3 regions of the Desulfobaculum sp. SPO524 genome follow, and region 3 is predicted to be linked to each of the others. Evidence: predicted binding sites of a transcription regulator. Region 3 holds the regulator's gene; each other region holds the start of a gene.
The links. Region 3 encodes sigma-54, which starts transcription at its own class of promoters, with help from an activator protein. Its sites were predicted from a motif close to CTGGCACGGNNNNTGCTT; they were not measured.
Positions count from the first base shown of each region.

Region 1: the regulator sigma-54 is predicted to act here: its motif matches at 2,505-2,522, upstream of ACI3L3_RS06085 (DVU0150 family protein).
Region 2: the regulator sigma-54 is predicted to act here: its motif matches at 1,754-1,771, upstream of flgF (flagellar basal-body rod protein FlgF).

Region 1 is NZ_JBJDSB010000002.1:114,972-119,443, reverse strand. Features, by position in the region: gene ACI3L3_RS06090 (sigma 54-interacting transcriptional regulator) at 1-2,388, opposite strand, end outside; gene ACI3L3_RS06085 (DVU0150 family protein) at 2,719-3,018, shown strand; gene ACI3L3_RS06080 (sulfite exporter TauE/SafE family protein) at 3,046-4,074, shown strand; gene ACI3L3_RS06075 (hypothetical protein) at 4,100-4,435, shown strand.
Region 2 is NZ_JBJDSB010000002.1:647,892-652,363, reverse strand. Features, by position in the region: gene flgA (flagellar basal body P-ring formation chaperone FlgA) at 1-114, opposite strand, end outside; gene flgG (flagellar basal-body rod protein FlgG) at 139-921, opposite strand; gene flgF (flagellar basal-body rod protein FlgF) at 939-1,715, opposite strand; tRNA gene ACI3L3_RS08550 (tRNA-Gly) at 2,047-2,122, shown strand; gene rimP (ribosome maturation factor RimP) at 2,204-2,692, shown strand; gene nusA (transcription termination factor NusA) at 2,729-4,072, shown strand; gene ACI3L3_RS08535 (YlxR family protein) at 4,087-4,365, shown strand; gene infB (translation initiation factor IF-2) at 4,343-4,472, shown strand, end outside.
Region 3 is NZ_JBJDSB010000002.1:871,687-876,158, reverse strand. Features, by position in the region: gene rapZ (RNase adapter RapZ) at 1-881, opposite strand, end outside; gene ACI3L3_RS09515 (PTS sugar transporter subunit IIA) at 884-1,333, opposite strand; gene hpf (ribosome hibernation-promoting factor, HPF/YfiA family) at 1,330-1,887, opposite strand; gene rpoN (RNA polymerase factor sigma-54) at 1,994-3,448, opposite strand; gene lptB (LPS export ABC transporter ATP-binding protein) at 3,673-4,395, opposite strand; gene ACI3L3_RS09495 (LptA/OstA family protein) at 4,397-4,472, opposite strand, start outside.

The sequences.
Region 1 (4,472 bases), 760 kb from region 3:
GGACTCGGTGCGCCCCCGCGCCGCTTCAGGAAGCGGCGGGACTTCACTGTGTGCAAAGGCCTCTGCTGAGCGTGCAGGGGCAGGCTCTGTACCATCAGCTCCTCCCTCGTCGAACAGAGCTGATGCACCAGACGTCTTTTCAGGCTCAGCGCCGACTCCGGTGCACGAAGGGTCGCCCTCCCCTTCGCCCCGCGTCCACGAGCCCTCGCCTTCCAACCGAATATCCTCCGCTTGAATGACCGAGTTCTCACACATCACAGCGGCACGGGTAATAACATTGACCACTTCCCGTATGTTGCCGGGCCAATGGTAATCCCGCATCTTTTCCAACGCGCCCTTGCTCAGTGCGACGCCCTTGCGGCCAGCCATAGCCTCTGCATTGCGCAAATAGTGGTGTGCAAGAGCGGGAATGCTCTCACGGTGACGCCTCAGCGGCGGCGTGGACAGCATGATAACCTTCAACCGGTAGTACAGATCCTCTCGAAAGCGACCCTCGCGGATTTCTTCCGTAAGGTCGGCGTTGGTCGCTGCAATGAGCCGCACATTCACGTCTACCTCACGGTCGCTGCCAAGGGGTTTGATCTTCCGCATGGCAATAGCGCGAAGAAGCGCCTGCTGCACCTTGGGCGACGCAGACTGGACTTCATCGAGAAACAGCGTTCCACCGTGCGCCTCCTGAAACGCGCCTTTCCTGTCGCTGCGGGCCTCGGTAAACGCTCCGCGCACGTGCCCAAACAGCGTATCCAGCAGCAGGTTCTCGTCCAATGCGCCGCAATTTATGGATATGAAGGGCTTTGACCGGCGCGGACTGAGCCGGTGCACGGCCTCAGCGGCCAACTGCTTGCCCGTCCCCGTCTCGCCAACCACAAGAACGTCCACATCCACCTGCGCAGCGCGAACGATATCTGACTTGACCTTCTCAATTTCCGGGCCAATGCCGATTATTTCAGGGATAACATCGTCGTCGGGGCAAGCTCCGGCCAGTTCATCTTCTAGCGACACCTTCTCGCGTAGGCTGACATCACGGATGGCCTCGTCCTTGCGCCGTATCTCCTCAATCTGGCTGCGCATAATCGCAAACATTCTGTTCAGCGCATCACGCAAACGTTCGGCCTCATACCCGGACGTCGTCATGGTTATTTCGCCAACCTCACCCTCGCCATGCATATGATCGACGGTTCTTGCCAACTGCAGAATTGGACGGGTCAGGCAATGGCTCACACCAATAATAACAGCCGCAAGAAGCAGCGCGGACACAATAGTAATAATGAACATCACATCAAGATGCTTATAGCCCGCAGCTACGGTCAGCACACTGCGGTCCTCGAAGGCGACTCCCGCCACAACACGCCGCTCCCCCCCCGCAACAGACGCGTAGGATACAGGAGCCCACGCAAGGTAGTAATCATCTACGCTTGAAGCGTGCCGCCCGTCGTTTTCTTCGCGGATGATGCCGCCGTGCCCTTCGCGATTCTTGTTCACCATCCCCCAAAAGGACGTCTTGCCCGATGACGGACGAAAAGCGCAGGACAGACCGGGGCGCCCAAGGGTGCCGTCCATGCCTGCCCGAGCAAGATAGGTGGACAATGGTGCATCCTGCTTTTCCAAATCCACTGACTGGCACAGCATCCAGCCGTCGTTATCAAAGAGATACGTGAACCGGACCTCGCTGCTTCGCGGATAGCCCCACAAGGGCGATTTATCGGAGTTGTACAGCGACAAAATGTTTCGGACATCGTGCACGTCGAGCCCAACGAACAGTAGCCCTTCGCTCCCATCAGGCCCAATGCACGGAGTAAAGAAGCGCAGGATGTGCGTCGACACGCGTTGCTGCGCGCCCTCCGGCCCTTCAAACGGGTACTCAATCTCAAGAATTGGTGAAATGCGGACCTCGCCCTGACGAAGCCCCTCCGCCTCATCAAAGGTCAAAAGCGGGTTGGGACGAATAGAGCCAAAATCATCCCCCTTGGCAACAGACATGTCGCCATCGCGCGACACAATGACGAAATGCCCCCCCCCGCCGCCGGAGATGAACCCCGCCTCACGATAGGACACCCCGCCTGCACGTCTATTTCGCGCAATATAATCGTGCAAAACAGCATCGTCGATGCGGCCTTGCGCGATAAAAAGGATATCTTCCCGACATGTTGAAAAAAGCTGTTCGATCTGATGGGAGATGGCAAGCGTCTGCACGCGGACGTTGCGCTCAAGGATAAGGTCAATAAATGAGCAAGACACTCTGTAGGAAAAAAAACCGGAGATGCCAAGAATACAGATCACAGCCGGGACAAGCCACACAAGAAGCCGCGTTCCGATGCTCCATCCGCGGCCGTCTTCCGCGCCGCCACGCAGTACCAATGATGGAAATTTACCGTTGAACAGCCCCATACCCCCTCCTGCTCCCCTGCTCATGCCGAACACAACGCGCCATTATCTCGCAATATAGGACGAGATCAATTGGTGAATATCGCTTGCAACACGCCAAGGTCAATACCTTTTTCACTTTGGCATACGCATTGCTCTGCCCAATACATCGCAAAGCCGCTTTATGAAACCAGGTGGCCGTTTGGCTAAGCCGCCAAGGCAATGCGACAAAAGAGACGCCGGACGCGGCGCTCTGCGAAAAGGATCAAACCGGCCTGGACGGGAGCCGGCCCCGCCCAGAACCGGAGACGGTACGGCAAGTGAAAACCCTCAAACGCAAGTCGGAGATTCATCATGAAGAAGCGAACTTTCGGTATCTTCGCCACAGCCGTGGCCATCCACTCCTTCCTCGCCAAGGCCGCGATAGCGGGCGGCGGAGCGGCCAACGATCTCGTTGTCGTGGCCGACACACGGGTCATTTCGTCTGACATCCTGCGGTACTTCGCGGACCTCTACAACACGAACATTCTCCTTTTCGCCATATGGGCCGTCGTACTCACGGCGGCGATGGGGTGCATTTTAGGCTTCATCATGGACCGTGTGATGCAGCATACAGGCATCGACCTCAGCTCGCGCAAAATCGTTGAACACTAGGACACGTGGAGGGACATCATGGCTGATATGAGTTGGCTTTACATGTACATGCCCATCGCTGGCGTGGACATCTTCTGGCCGGGCCTTGTGCTCATTGGGTTCTCGGTCGGTGTTATCGGCGGATTCTTCGGCATGGGTGGCGCATGGATGGTCACCCCTGGACTAAATATCCTTGGCTTCCCCATGGCTTTCGCCATCGGCACGGACATTGCCCACATTGCAGGCAAATCAATGATATCCACCATGCGCCACTCCAAGTTCGGCAACGTGGACTACAAGCTTGGCATCGTCATGCTTGTGGGCACAATGATCGGCATTGAAATTGGCGCGCAAATCATCATGTACCTCGAACGGCTCGGCCTGGTCGGCTCCATCGTCCGCTGGGTGTATGTGGGCTTCTTGGCTCTCATCGCATGGATGGTCTTCTACGACTACGCCAAGGCCGTAAGAAACAAGAAGAAGGGCCTGACCGGAGAGCACGGCGCCGAAGGCGTAACGTGGTACAAGACCCTGCACAAGCTGAACATCCCCCCGATGGTTCACTTCACCCGCTCCGGCTTTACCTGTTCGGCATGGCTGCCCATCTTGGTCTCCTTGCTCACAGGTGTTCTGGCTGGCTTCCTCGGCATCGGCGGCGGCCTTCTGCGCATGCCCGCTCTTGTATACCTCATCGGCTGCCCCACCCATGTGGCCGTGGGTACGGACCTCTTCGAAGTCATGATCTCCGGCCTATACGGTGCGTTCACCTACACGCTCAAGGGCCGCATCGAAATCGTGGCCGTGTTCGTAATGCTGACGGGCGCCGCCATTGGCGCACAGATTGGCACTGTTGCCACCAAATACTCCAAGGGCTACGGCATCCGCCTCGCCTTTGGCGCGGCAGTCCTGTGCTGCATGATCTCCATCATCCTCAAGCAGCTCAATTTCACCGCCGCAGCTGCGGTACTCATCCTCTCCACCATCAGCATCATCTGCCTGATGATCATCAAGATTATGTGGGTTGGTGCATCTCAAGAGATTCGGGAAAAGAAGGCCCGCGATCAGGCAGGCGCCTGACCGAAAGACACAAAGGAGTCATAATATGAAACGTCTTTTGACCATTCTGACCTCGGCCCTCATTGTCTCATGCCTCGCCATTGGCAGCGCTTTTGCGGCAGAGGTGGTCCAAGGCAAATGCATTACCTACAACACCACATCCACCACTATTGAGGTGGAGGAATACGACATCAACTTCTCCCAAAACCACCCCTACGGCCAGTCCACCGGCATCCGAACGATCTTCAACGTCAAGGATGCAAAGATTGGCATCTCGCCCGAAACTGGCGATATCCTACGCATCGCCTTTAACGTCGAGGGCACCGAGAAGATGGCTATCAAGGTCATGAACGTCTCCAAGCAGGACCTCAACAAAAAGTAACCACAACGCCGAACCGCACGCCCCGAACCACCGGGGC
Region 2 (4,472 bases), 220 kb from region 3:
CGCCACGGCAACGAACAGCCAGCACAGCACAACCAGCGCCCCAACAAGGGTCGCCAGCGCCGGGGCAAAGTCCGACAGCCTGCGTCCTGCTGCGGTGTCGCGTGTCATATTCATCGCATCCTCCTTGGCTCGGTCATGCTATCGCTTCAGCTGGTTGGCAATCTGGAGCATCTGGTCCGAGGTGGTCACAGCCTTGGAGTTCACCTCGTAGGCGCGCTGGCCAACGATCATCTGCACCATTTCGTCAACGATTTCGACGTTGGACATTTCAATAAAGCCCTGAGCGACGGTACCAACGTTGTCCTCGCCCGGGGTGCCTTCGGTGGCGTCGCCGGAGGCCTCGGTCGGCAGATACAGGTTCTTGCCGATGCTGTTGAGGCCTGCGGGGTTGACGAAGGTGTAGAGCGGGATATCCGTTGCCGCCAGTTCTTCGCCGTTCTTGTCCAAGGCCGCCATATGGCCTTTGTCCGTGATGACGATGTTGGCGGTATCCACCGGCACAGTGAACTCGGGCTGCAGGGTGTAGCCGTTGGCCGTCACCACCGTGCCCTCGTTGTCCAGCTTGAACGCACCGGCGCGGGTGTAGGCCTGCTCGCCGTTCATATCCACCTGAAAGAAGCCGTCGCCCTCGATGACCATGTCCAACGGATTGTTGGTGTTCTGAAAGTCACCCTGAGTGAAAAACTTGTGTACCGTCGTGGGTTTGACACCCATACCAACCTGCAGACCGGTGGGGGTGAAGCCGCCGCCGTCGGTCGGGGAACCCGCCATTTTGAGGTTCTGGTACATCAGGTCCTCGAACTCCGCCCGGCTCTTTTTAAAGCCAATGGTATTCACGTTGGCGAGGTTGTTCGAGATGACGTCAATGTTGAGCTGCTGGGCGACCATGCCCGTCGCGGCCGTCCATAAGGATCGCATCATGGTGAGTAGCCTCCTGATCAGACCTTGCCGACCTTATTAATTGCGTTGGAGTCCGTCTCCTTCGACGTAGTGATAACCTTTTGATAGGCCTCAAAGGAGCGTTGGGTTTCGATCATCTTGACCATTTCGGTCACGACCTCGACGTTGGGGGCCTCGAGGTAGCCCTGTGCCACCTGCGCCTCCAGAGCCGGTTCTTCAACGGCCTGACGGTCGGGGTGGATTTCGAAAAGGTTCTGCCCCACCTTGCGCAGGGCGGTCAGGTCGCTGACCGTGGACAACTGGATGGCGTCCAGCGCCTCGCCATCGGCGAAAATCTGACCATCGGCCGTCACGCTCAGGCGCGTGCTGGGCGGCACGGCAATGGGGCCGCCTTCGCCGAGGAGCTGATGCCCGTCCGCGTTGACGATGAGGCCGTCCGGTCCCACGGTGAAGTGGCCGTTTCTGGTGTAGTAGTCGCCGTTGTCGTTGCGTACCTTGAAGAAGCCCTCGCCCGAAATGGCAAGGTCCAGCGGGTTGTCCGACTTCTTCATGCTCCCCTGACTAAAATCAATGCGCGACTCCGCTATGCGGACTTTTGACAGGTAGTCCGGTTCCGGGAAAAGCGGCTTGGAACGGACGTTCAAAACCGGTTCCCGAATCACGTCATGAGCGAAGCGAACGAACACGTCACGAAAGGCCATCCGGTCGCGTTTGTAGCCGGTGGTGTTCACGTTCGCCAAATTATTGGCGATGGTGTTCATGCGATGCTCTTGGGTCAAAGCCCCGAAAAGCGCGCTATACATACCGTCTTGCATTTTTCCGCCTCCTTGGCGCGAGTTTCCTGCGCCTAGAGAAGCAAGTACCGCGCCAAAAGGAATTCGGTATGCCACAGCATTTTTCTGCGCCCACGCTCGCGCGCCCCCAAGCCCGCCGCATGAGAACCATTCTCATGCGGGATTTCTCTTTCAAAAGGGTTTAACCCTGTTCTATATTATGGTAATTGATTGCGTGTTGGCGGCTGCGCCCACGCAAAGCCGTCCGTGAATCCGGCATTTTTTCTGCGCGAGGCAAAATCAAAAATTACCGGATTTTACCCTGGACGCTTGACAAGGTGCCCCAATTTGGTATTTCGTCTCGTTCCGAGGCGCGGGTGTAACTCAGCTGGTAGAGTACAAGCTTCCCAAGCTTGGAGTCGCGAGTTCGAACCTCGTCACCCGCTCCAGAACTTCTAACCCCTCGGATCTATTCCAAAATGAGACGAGTGGACCTCGCGGTCCACTTTTTTTTTCAGGCAGATCACACTATGAACACACATCTGATTCAGGAACTTGATGACCTGATCAGGCCCATGGCTGAAGCACAGGGCCTGTGGTTGTGGGGCATCGACCTTGCGGGTAACGACAACCGCTCCGTCCTGCGCGTGTACGTTGAAACTGACGACGGCGTCACCATCGCCGAATGCGCACGCCTCTCCCGCGACCTCAGCGTGGCCCTTGACGTGGAAGACCTCATTCCAGGCAAGTACACCTTGGAAGTCTCCTCGCCGGGACTGAATCGCAAGTTTTTCTCTGCGGACCAGATGGCTGCCTACGTGGGCCAGGATGTGTCCGTTACCCTGCTGGAGCCTCTGGAAGGCCAAAAGGGATATACCGGAAAGCTCGTCTCCGTCGATGGGCAGACCATTACCATTAATGATGGGACAGATGCACTCTCGTGCAACTGGGACGAGATTAAGAAGGCTAACCTCCGCTATGCGTTTCCGGAACCCGGCGCCAAGGGGAGAAAAGGCTAGGACTTCAATCGGCAAGCCGAGCTTGGAGGTTTTTCCATGAGTATGGAACTGAAAAAAGCCATAGAACAGATCAGCAAAGACAAGGGCATCGACCGCGACCTGCTCGTCGATACCCTTGAAGAAGCCGTTCGCTCCTCCGTCGTGCGCAAGTACGGCGATGACATCGACATCGAAGTCAGCCTCAATGAGGAAACCGGCGACATCGAAGTATATCAGTTCAAAGCGGTTGTCGCTGAGGTCAACGACCCGGCAACCGAAATCACTATTGAAGACGCACAGGAACATGATCCCGGTGCGCAGGTTGACGACGAGCTGGGCTTCCGCCTGAACGTCGAAGACCTCGGACGCATCGCCGCCCAGTCCGCCAAGCAGGTGATCATCCAGCGCATGCGCGACGCAGAGCAGGAAATCATCTACGAGGAATACAAGGACCGCGTCGGCGAAATCATCAGCGGCATCATCCAGCGCCGCGACAAGGCCGGCTGGATCATTAACCTTGGCAGAACGGAAGCCCTTCTGCCCAAGGACCAGCAGATTCCCAGAGAGCGCTACAAGCGTGGCGACCGCGTGCAGTGTTACCTCACCGAGGTACGCCGCGAGGGCCGTGGCCCGCAGGTCATCGTGTCCCGCTCCTGCCCGGAGTACATGTCCGCCCTCTTCAAGAGGGAAGTGCCCGAAGTGGCAGACGGCACCGTGCGCATTCTCGGTGTCGCCCGCGATCCGGGCAGCCGCGCCAAGGTTGCCGTCCAGTCCAGCGACAGGGACGTCGATCCCGTGGGCGCATGTGTCGGCATCCGCGGCTCGCGCATCCAGAACATCGTTCAGGAACTGCGCGGCGAACGCATCGACATTGTCGTGTGGAGCCCGGATGTGGCAACCTACGCTGTCAACGCCCTCTCCCCCGCCGTTATCTCCCGCATTACGGTGGATGAGGAAGAGAACATGCTCGAAGTCGTCGTGCCCGACGATCAGCTCACGCTGGCCATTGGCCGCAAAGGGCAGAACGTCAAGCTGGCCGCACGCCTCTTGGGTTGGAAGATCGATATCTTTACTGAGTCCCGCTACGGCGACCTCCACGCAGAGCTCCAGCATCTGGAGCAGATTGCCAGCGTGGCCGAGGTCCCCGTGGAAGAGTTCCTTGCCGCTGGCTTTGATTCCGTGGACAAGCTGGATTCCGCAGAGGATGAAGACCTGCTCTCCATTGAGTCGCTGTCCGAATCCCAGATCGGTGATGTCCGCTCCGCCATCAACCTGCTGCGTTCGTTCCAGGCTGATGAAGCCGAGGGCGACGAAGAAGATGAGGTATCGGCGGAAGAGTTCGCCGAAGTCGCAGCCGCAGAAGGTGACGAAGTCACTGAGGAAACTCCCGAAGAGGAGTAACGGATGTCCGTCCGATGACGGATGCCGTATCGAACACGATGGAAACACGGAACAGACATGTCCCCGTACGCCGGTGCGTTATTTGCGGCCGGCGGCTCCCGAAGCACGAGCTTACGCGCTATGTCCGCTCGGACGGGGACACGCCTGCCCTCTTGCGGGACGAAACGGGCACACTGCCCGGCCGAGGGTATTATCTCTGTTCCGATGCAGACTGCGGCAAGCGGTTTCCCAAATACAAGGGCTGGCGCAAGAAAAGCCAGGGGGTTAAACATGGAAGAAAAATTTCGGGTTAAAGACATATCAACGGAGCTCGGGGTTACGAACAAGGATCTGCTGCACGCATGCCGCGAGCTCGGTATCCAAGTGAAGAGCCACATGAGCACGTTGACCGCCGACGAGG
Region 3 (4,472 bases):
TGCTCAAGAAATACGGAATACTCTGCCTGACGCAGAGAGTCAAAGACGGCTTCGGCCACGGCGACGGACCTATGCCTGCCGCCGGTGCACCCAATGGCAACCGTCAGCCTGTACCGCCCTTCCCGCGCGTAGCACGGCAGGACATAGTGCAGGAAATCAAGCTGTTTCTCAAGGTATTCCCCGCCCTCTGGCGAGCGCAGGACAAAATCGGAAACCGCCTTGTCACGTCCCGTCAGGCTCCGCAGAGACTTCTCAAAGTACGGATTCGGCAAAAAGCGCAGGTCAAAGACAAGGTCCGCGTCCGTTGGCACCCCGTGCTTAAAGCCAAAGGTCACCAAGTACACGTGCAGGCCATAGCATTTGTCCTGCAGGAAATTCCACTTTTCCTGCAACGTGCGGCGCAGGTCGTGGATGGAATAGTCCGAGGTGTCGATGACAAGCTCGGCCAAGTCACGCACCGGGGCGAGCAGGCGGCGCTCCTCCACAAGGGCGCGGTCCAGCCCGACGCCCTGCTCCAGCGGATGCGGACGGCGGGTGGCCGCATACCTGCGGCGCAGCACATTTTCTCCGGCTTCAATAAACACCACGCGCGGCTCCACGCCGCTTTCGGCAAGGATGCCCCGTGTCTGTTCCCATTTGGCGGTAAAGTCAGAATGGCGGACGTCCAGCCCAAGGGTCAACCCTCGATGGTACACCTCTTTCTGACGGCGAAACAGGTCCACGAATTCGGGGATAACATCCGGGGGCAGCCCGTCCACGGAGACGAAGCCAAGGTCTTCAAAAACCTTCAGGGCAGTGGATTTGCCCGCTCCGGAGAGTCCGGAGAGGATAATGACGGGAAAATCCGGCTCGGCGGCCGCTCCCGGCACAACAGATTCCATGCTTAGGCTCCCTTGATAAGGCGGACCAGTTCGTCCTTATCGCCAGCCTCCAAGAAGGCCGTGCGGAACTTCTCATCCTTGAGAGTGCGCGAAATGTGGGCAAGGATGCGCAGATGCATCCCGGCCACCTTTTCCGGCGCAAGCACAAGAAAGAAGATATGACAGGGCTTAAAGTCCAGCGCATCAAAGTCAACGCCCTCGCGGCTTCTGGCGGCAACAACGACGATGTCGTCCAGCCCTTCCAGCTTGCCGTGGGGGATGGCGATGCCGTCGCCGATTCCTGTGGTACCCAGGGATTCCCGCTCCAGCAGGACTTCCTTGGCATGTTCAGGGTCAATGCCCTGCACATGCTGCGCAGCCCCGGCCACAAGTTCGGCCAGAACCGAAGACTTGGTTCTGGCCGAAAGTTCAGGGAATATCAAATCGCTATCGACAAAATCTCCGAGCTTCATTCGTACATCCCGGGATCAATGAGGCCATACTCGCCGGTCTTGCGGCGGTAGATGACGTTGACCCGTTCGGTTTCAGCGTTGCGGAACACGAGGAAATCATACTTGAAGGTGTCCAGCTGCATGGCGGCCTCGTCGGCCATCATGGGCTTGGGCGTGTAGGTGTCGGCCTGCACGATGACAGGGCCGGATGCGGCGTCCATGTCCTCGGCGTCGAATCCGGCAAGGGCGGCGACGTCTTCCTGGCGCACGGTGTCGCGCGCGCGGCGGCGGTCCTTGTCCTTTTCACGCGTCTTGCGGACCTGTGCGGACATCTTGTCCAGCACAAGGTCGATGGAGGAGTACATGTCTTCCGACTCCTCAACGGCGGACATATTCATATTGTCCCCGGCAAGCGAGACCTCCGCGATGTGGCGAAACTTCTCCACACTCATGTTGATCTGCAATTCGGCATTGCCGGTATCGGCGTACTTGATCAGCTTTTCAAAGCGCTTGCGGGCATACTGCTTGAGATGGTCCGAAGGCTCGAAATTCTTAAAGGTCAAGCTGATGTTCATCGACGATCCTCCTTAACTGCTGGGGTTGGATCGAATACTCACCATATTGGAAAGTGTACTTGCATTCAGCCTGAAAATAAAGGGTGTTGTCGCCACTCCGCCCCTCCTAAAAGACCTGCTTGCGTTTGGAGGAGGACGGTATGCCGAGGGAGCTGCGATATTTGGCAACAGTTCGCCGTGCGATGTTGACCTGAAGCCGCCCTTTGAGGATATCGGCGATTTTCTCGTCCGAAAGAGGCTTTTTGGTATCTTCCTTTCCGATGAGTTCCTTGATGTGCGCCTTCACGCTCTCGGAACCGACCTGTGATCCGTCGTCCATACCGAGGGCGCTGTTGAAGAAAAATTTCAGCTCGAACACGCCATGGGGCGTGGACACATACTTGCTGGTGGTGATGCGGCTGATGGTGGATTCGTGCATTTCGATGTCGTCTGCCACATCCTTGAGGATGAGGGGCTTCAGACGGGTCACGCCATGCTCGAAGAACCCGCGCTGGAAGCGCACAAGACTCTCCATAACCTTATAGAGGGTCCGCTGGCGCTGGTACAGGCTTTTCATCAGCCACTGGGCGGAACGCAGGCGCTCGTTCAGGTATTCCTTCTCCGGCGCGCCGCGCCCATCCTTCACGGAATCGAGATAGAAATCATTAACCGTCAACTGCGGCAAACCGTCGTCATTGAGCACGATGACGAAGTCGTCCTCGTACTTGTAGACGTGCACATCCGGGCTGACGTACTGCGCCTCGCCACTGCCAAAGGCAGCACCGGGCATGGGGTCAAGGGTTTGCAGAAAGTCGAGGTATTCCTTGAGGCCTTCGAGGGTGAGGCGGAACTTGCGCGCCAGCGGCTTGTAGCGGCGCTTTTCAAGGTCCTCCAGGTGGTCGCTGACGAGGGAGTGCAGGATGGGGTCGTCGTATCCGTTGACCTCAAGCTGTACGAGCAGACACTCGCGCGGGTCGCGGGCGGCAACGCCCACGGGGTCCATGCGCTGAACGCGGTGCAGCGTTTCCTCCACGGCGTCCACGGAGCATTTGGCTTCCTCGGCGATTTCCTCAACGGTGCTTTGCAGGTACCCCTGCGAGCCAAGGTTGCCGAGGATAACCTCTGCGATGTCCACCTGCTCCGGCGTCATGTCCGAGAGGCGAATCTGCCATTCCAGATGCCCTTCCAGCGATGGCTTGGACGAGAGACGGGCCTCAAAGGACAAGCCCTCCTCCGGGATTTCCGCTTCACGCGCCGAGGACTGCCGCCCCGTGGAAGAGAACTCCCCGAGGTAGTTTTCCCAATCCGCGCCCTGCATCGCGTCCTGATCGCCAACGCCATCGGCCATGGCTTCGCCGTTGTCTACGGCTTCTGCCGACCGGGCGTCCTGCTCGGCCTCGGCCTTCTCCTGCGACGGCTCGACGGCGGCCTCCTCCAGAAGGGGATTCTCGAGGAGTTCCTGCTGGACCATGTCCACCAACTCCACGCGGGAGAGCTGCAGCAGCTTGATGGCCTGCTGCAACTGCGGTGTCATGACCAGTTGCTGAGAGAGCTTGAGTTGTTGTCGTAGTTCAAGTGCCATGTTGGCTTATGTCTTCTTGCGAAATGTTGGCGTTGCAGATTCCGTATCAGGCTGCCCCGTCAAAGGGGGCGGAAGTGCGACAGTGCCTACGGCATCTAAAAAAAATGGTGCTTGTGCGGACTTCGTTACCGACCGCACAAGCACCATGCCACATTCACAACAAGCTTGCAACCAAGACTGGCAAGGTTCTTGAATATAGGGATTTATATAGAATTTCCGGAAGGTTACAGACAGAACCCCTCGCCAAGGTAGACCCGGCGAGCCTTCGGATCGGCACAAATTTCTTCCGGAGTACCGCTCAGGATGATGCGGCCTTCGTAGACAAGGTAGGCCCTGTCGCAAATGCGCAGGGTTTCGCGGACGTTATGGTCGGAGATAAGCACGCCAATGCCCTTCTCTTTCAGCCCGCGCACAATTCCTTGTATGTCATCCACGGCGATGGGGTCAATCCCCGCAAAAGGCTCGTCCAGCAGCATGAATTTCGGATTTAGGATAAGCGCGCGGGCAATCTCGAGCCGCCTGCGCTCGCCGCCAGAGAGGTGCATGGCCTTCTGGTCCGCAAGGCGCGTAATGCCCAGCTCGTCCAGCAACTGGTCCGCGCGCCGCTTCTGCTCTGCGCTGTCCAGTCCGCTCTGCTCCAGAATAATCTCCAGATTCTGCCGCACGGACAGCTTTTTGAAGATGGAGCTTTCCTGCGGCAGGTAGCTCATGCCGAGGCGGGCGCGCTCGTGCAGGGGCAGCATGGTGATGGCCTCGTCATCAAGGTGCACCGCGCCGCCGTTGGGCTTGATGATGCCCGCCAGCATGTAGAACGTGGTGGTCTTGCCCGCGCCGTTGGGGCCAAGCAGACCAACAACCTCGCCCTGCGCCACGTTGACGGCGATATCCTGCACAACCTTGCGCTGCCCGTAGATCTTGCACAGATCATTGGCTGAAAGGACACTCATGCTACTTGCCGCCCCCGTCAGCCGGGGTGAAGAAGATGGCTTCCACGGGTGCGTCGCCACTTTCCACTTCGCTGCGG